DNA from 2 places in the Butyricicoccus sp. OF10-2 genome. Region 1 is predicted to be linked to the other one. Evidence: riboswitches for the same ligand, from Rfam matches in the RefSeq annotation. Region 1 holds a riboswitch; the other holds the start of a gene.

Region 1 (2,962 bases):
TGTACCCCTTTACGGAAGTCATGCACAGAATTTTACGATCTTTTCTGTCGGCAGACACGCCGGACTGCATACACAGCCCTTTGCCTGCGCAGGACAGAAATCCTCCGGATCCTCTTCTTTAGTATACCATAAATGCCCGCGAACAACAAGCAAATACTGTAAAAACGAAGAAGAGTTTCAATCCGGAATCGTTTTTTATGCAAGAAATCGCCGCTGATTGGGCATAAACATATCCCATCAGGACCATTTGCATACAAAATGAAATGAAAAAGTGTTAAGCCGCAGCTACTGCAAGCGCATCGCTAGTGCTGGTGTAGGTCAGCGGAGATACACAGTCATGCAGGGTTTTTGCGTTCTTCACGCTGCGGGTAACCGCGTAGGTCAGGTCAATCTGATACCACTTGCCATTCAGGTTTACCTTGTTCCAAGCGTGGTAGCTAGAGCCGGCGTAACCCTTGGTCAGTGCACACGGGATGCCCTGGCTGCGGCACATTGCTGCAAACAGCGAGGAAAAATCGTAGCAGATACCGGTGGTGCCCTTCAGGGTAGCGGCGGTATCCGGGATGTACTTGGTGATCGTGCCGCTGGTGATCTCATTCGCCAGCTTGTTATCATAAGTATAACGGCTTGCCATATAGTTGTAGATGGCGATAACCTTAGCCTCATCGGTCTTGGCGTTCCTGCAGAGCTCAGCAGCCTTAGCGGATACCGTATCACCCTTGGAGAACTGAACCTCGGAAGTGGAGACCAGATACGGAGTGTAGCTGTCCTTAACGGTTACGTTCATGGACTTGGACTCGACCTGCTGATAGGACGTACCAGAAACGTTGCGGTACAGCGTTACGGTGTACTTGCCGTTGCCCTTATCGAGAGAGAAGGAAGCATCCTTGCCGCTCGGGCAATCATAGAATACAGTCTTGCCGCCGTTGTACTGAATACCAACCTTGAGCCTTGCACTCGAGGAGTAGTTTACGGTAACATAACCGTGAGTGGAATTACTCATATCCACAACATCATTTACTGCTGCTGCGGTAACGCCCATCGAGAGGGCAGCTGCTGCAAAAACTGCGCATGCAATACGAAAAAGCCGCTTCATATCCGGCGATCTCCTTTCGGTAACTGGCTGCCAGCCCTCTCGATGAGGGGTAAGGCCCTATAGCTTTGCGTCGCCACCTTTCGGTGGGTTTGCCATTATCGTTTGAGATGCGGTCAAAGCGACTGCATCATCTTCTTTTATCCACACTATAGCGCATCTGTCGTGTTTTGTCAACAGGGTTTTACAAAAAAAGAAAAATTATGACACATTGCCGCAGAGTTACCGAAACTATGACATTTTTCCGTCTCTTTCGCTCATATTGCAGCGGTTTGTCCGGGAATGCAGCTCGCTCCAAAGCGTGAGATGGCGGCAAAAAATCGGTAAACAGACGGCGGCAGGGGTATTCCCCTGCCGCCGCTTTCTATCGGTTGATTTGCTTATTTTCTGCCGTACAGTCTGTACAGGAACGTGACAATCTGTGCACGAGTGCAGGTCTCATCCGGACCAAACAGCGTGCTGCTGATGCCCTTGGTAATGCCCTGCTCGGTTGCCCACTTGACCGCATCGGCGTAGTAGGCGCTGTCGGTCACATCGGTAAATGCCGATGCACCGACCGAAGCCGTCGCCTTGGCCGCACGATACAGGAAGGTAACGCCGTGAGCACGGGTGCAGATGTCATCCGGGCTGAACGTAGCAGCTGTAGTGCCTACCGTGATGCCATTCTCGACTGCCCACGCGACTGCCTTAGCGTAATACTTGTCAGAAGGCACATCGTTAAAGCTGCTCAATGCACTCGGTTCAGGCGAGCCCGCCGTACGCCACAGGAAGGTTACAATCTGCGCTCTGGTGCAGGCAGCGTTTGGAGCGAACAGCGTGTCGCTCATGCCGCCGGTAATGCCCTTCTGCGCCGCCCAGAGGACTGCGTCATAGTAATAATCCTCCGCGTGCACATCGGTGAAGAAGTTGAGCATGGTGTTGTCGTCCATAAAGACTGCCTTCACCGTGACCTTGCCCGCAGGCATGACGAAGGTGTACTTGCCGCTGCCCTTGTCGGTCAGCGCAAGCGCCTTGCCGTCCTTGTCCAGCACGGTCAGGCTTTCGAGGACGTAGCCCTTGTCGGGGGTTGCCGTGATGGTCACAGTGTCGCCCTTGGATGCGGATTTGGGAGATACGGTGACAGTGCCGTGCTTTACATCATCTACAGATACCGAATAGCTGGGTGCTGAGAAGCCGCCGCCTCCGCCGCCACCACCGCCGCCGGACGAGCCGCCGCCGGAGGTAGAGTCTGTGATGCGAATGATAATCTTCTTTTCCACGATCACATTGGTGTCTGCGTTGACCGCAGCACAGATCAGGGTCATCGTGCCATCCTGATCACCAAAGCTGAGTGTATTTCCGCTGATAACGGCATGCGTATCATTCTTTTCCAGCGTCCATCGTACAGAAGCCGGATAGGCCGCCAGCTCTTCCGGAGTAAAGGCCTTGCCGAACTGATCGAGCGTCGTTGCCTTAACTGCAGACAGATCCAGCGTCGTGTTTTTCCGAACGGACGACGGAATTCCGTCTGCGGTGATTGCAGTCAGCCGTCTCGGGGCATTGACCGTCAGCGTAATGTGGTTACTCTCGATGTCGCCGGAACGGGCATAGATCTCGGTAGAATCTTCTTTCAGTGCCTTGAGTGTTCCGTTTTCGAGTGAAACCACATCCGGCTTGGAGCTAACCCATTCAAAGCTGCCGCCGGTCATTTCTCTGCCATACTGATCGTAGCCGGCAGCGGTAAACTGATCTGCAAGAACCGCATTTTCATCCAGCCGCAGGACAAAACCGTCCTTCATGTCGGCGCGAATTGTCTTGAGGATCGGCTGCTGCTCGACCTTAACAACGACATTCTTTGCAGTCTTGCCGGCAGAGGCAGAGGAGGCTTCC
Region 2 (2,962 bases), on a different contig from region 1:
AATCAAATGTTTCAACCCCTCTTCTGAACAAGAAAATCCTATTATATTGTAGAATTTCCTATTCTTGTTTTTTCTTTTCCCTTTGTCTTTTTAACTCAAAAGAAACTATTTTTTGCGTTTTTGTTCGTTTCCCTTTCGTTGTACCTATCATATATCAAATTCTCACATTCATCACTACACAGGATAATAATAAAATATCAAAATTTTATACTTTTTATCAGTATCATTTTTTGATATAATTGTATAAGAAAAGCGAATGACTGCATTTCCATGCCATGATATGGTACAAAAAAGGAGTTGACACCAATTATGCTTAATGATATGGGTATTCTGGCAGATTCTGTCCGCTATTACCACGATGCAGATGCCTTCACCGCGACTAACCTGTACCATGTTCCGCACGCAGGCAGCTACCATTGCGACGAAACATACGGTATGCAGCGTAATTATCTGGATATCTGCCAGATGCTTATTGTAGATGAAGGCGAACTGTCGGTCACCTACCGCGGTGAAACACGCACCGCCGGTCCCGGCAGCCTGATCCTGCTTGACTGCAGAGAACCGCACAGCTATCACGCCCTCACACCGATTCGCATGCGCTGGTTCCACTTTGCAGGCAACGGCAGCACGGCCTATACACATCTTATCCTCAATACGCACGGGTTCATCCTGCCCACCGGAAGCAATGCCGAGATTGAGGAATGTGTCCGCCGCATCATGGTCTCGGTGCACCAGAACCAGCCCAATCCTCATATTATTTCCCTGACGATCAACAAGCTGCTCGTTCTGCTCGTGCTCGTGCTCGGGGAAAAGAAAAAAAGCGATCTCGAGATCGCCATTCAGGACTCAGCCGACTATATGACGTACAATTTTGCGGACAAATCGCTCTCCATCGAACACCTGTCCCAGCGTGCTGCGCTCAGCACCTGCTACTATATGCGTAAGTTTAAGGAATACCAGTCAGCAACACCGCATCAGTTTTTGCAGACTGTGCGTCTGAGCGCCGCAAAGCAGCAGCTGCTCACCACCTCGCAGAGTATTGAGACCATCGCAGATAACTGCGGTTTCTCCAGTGCTTCGCACTTTATTATGGCCTTCCGCAAGAGCACCGGCATTACCCCACATCAGTACCGCACCCAGTGGAAATAAAAAGCACACTCTCCGTACTGCGTCCACCGGATGAAACGATCGCGTGTACAGACAGGCAAGCGCAGCGCAGCTGTGCTATCCGAACGGTGATATTCATCAGATTGCTGCACGAAATATCGTTTTTATGACGCGAATTGTATAGCAGACCAATCGCGTACTTATACAAATTATGGTATAACCATCAAAAATCAGGTACATACACGGTGCCTGAGAGATAGGCAAACCCAGCGAAAGATGGGGACGCAAAGCCGGAAGAGTCTAAGGCGGCGAACGCCGCAATGACAGCCGGTTGTAAGCATCAGCGAAGACGCTGTTAACCTCTTCTGCGCTTTATTAGGCAGAAGGAGGTGTACGCCGTCAAAAGAATATGGCAAGCTGATTCGCGGTGCAATACACTGCTCGCAGAGCAAGTAAAACTCTGCCCTTTTGTGCTGTTCCAACAAAGATATAAAAACGCTTTCAAGTCATGAGTAGCCATGTCTTGAAAGCGTTTTTTATTTAAATTTGAAGCCGTTAAGACAGATAAAATGAGGAGGGAAAGTTATGAAAAAATGATTGTTATCGACAATAGTATCATTGTGTTTGTTTCTGACAATGGCGCCGACTGTGGCGTTTGCGGCGGTCGCAGAACTCGAACGCGAGTACATCCTCCAGCGCCAGCGCGAGGGTATCGCCATTGCCAAGACAAAGAGCCAGTACACCGGACGCAAGCCGATACCGCTGTCGGACAACTACGAGCGGGTTGTTTCCCGATGGCGTGCCGGAGAGATTACCGCAATCGAGGCTATGTGGCAGACTAGACTTAAACCTAACACCGAGTTCATGGAAAACGGTCTGGAGGCCGAGCTGGACGATCAGCTGGGCTACAACCGGTATGACTACAAGAACAAGGACACGGATAACGGCCGGAATGGGCACAGCAGCAAAACCCTGCGCACCAGTTTTGGCGATGTAGAGGTATCTGTGCCGCGGGATCGCAAGAGCGAATTTGACCCCAAGGTGCTGAGGAAAAATCAGACCAGCATCAGCCAGGACATCGAGGATATTTTCATTGCCTGTACGGATAATTTGACCGGTTTTTCTGCGGCGATCGAGGCGGTCTATCCCAAGACGGAAATCCAGAACTGCATCATCCATCAGCTTCGAAATTCCAGCAAATATGTCTCCTACAAGGATTTGAAGGCACTTATGGCTGACTTGAAAGCAGTCTACGCAGCGGTAGATGAACCGGCTGCTTTGGACGCGTTAGACACGTTCGCAGAACACTGGGACAAGAAATACCCCAAAATTTCTCAGTCGTGGAGGGATAACTGGGCAAATCTCAGTACCTATTTCAAGTTTCCTCAAGAACTTCGGCGGCTGATCTATACGACCAACACGATTGAAGGCTTTAACCATCAGCTCAGGAAGGTAACCAAGTCGAAATCCGTGTTTCCGACCGATGACAGTCTTTTCAAAATGCTGCAGCATGAGCCGAAAACCTGTAAACGCTGCACAGTATGCGCTCAGAAACGGAGGAACAGCAAATGATTACGAATGAGTACGGCATCCACACCTTTTCACTAAAATTACAATGCAAATATTCCGAAATCCAGAATATTATCGAACAAAACGAGTGCATTTGTACCGGCAAAGGGAAATTAGGACTTTCGTCGTATTACCAGATGCCGCAGTTCAAGTCCATCGACGTTGAAATTCACTTAGGGCAATCCATCTCGCATCCGTGCTGGCTGATACTGATTGTCAACCCGTCTTCTCTGCTCGCCAGTACCTATGAACCGACTGCATTATTTCAAGCTGACGAAAAGTCTGT

What was found. A riboswitch is a leader RNA that binds a small molecule or an ion and turns the genes downstream of it on or off. The one in region 1 is predicted to bind cyclic di-GMP.
Region 2: it holds a riboswitch for cyclic di-GMP, as region 1 does, so the genes downstream of both, DXB00_RS18195 (transposase) here and DXB00_RS08840 (transglutaminase-like domain-containing protein) in region 1, are expected to answer to the same signal.

The regions. Positions count from the first base shown of each region.
Region 1 covers NZ_QUMC01000014.1:66,211-69,172, forward strand. Annotated here, with positions in the region: gene DXB00_RS08840 (transglutaminase-like domain-containing protein) at 275-1,096, opposite strand; cyclic di-GMP riboswitch class I at 1,112-1,200, opposite strand; gene DXB00_RS08845 (S-layer homology domain-containing protein) at 1,474-2,962, opposite strand, start outside.
Region 2 covers NZ_QUMC01000017.1:8,001-10,962, forward strand. Annotated here, with positions in the region: gene DXB00_RS09745 (solute:sodium symporter family transporter) at 1-6, opposite strand, end outside; gene DXB00_RS09750 (helix-turn-helix domain-containing protein) at 310-1,149, shown strand; cyclic di-GMP riboswitch class I at 1,357-1,446, shown strand; partial or broken gene DXB00_RS18195 (transposase) at 1,936-2,154, shown strand; gene DXB00_RS18200 (IS256 family transposase) at 2,149-2,679, shown strand; gene DXB00_RS09760 (hypothetical protein) at 2,676-2,962, shown strand, end outside.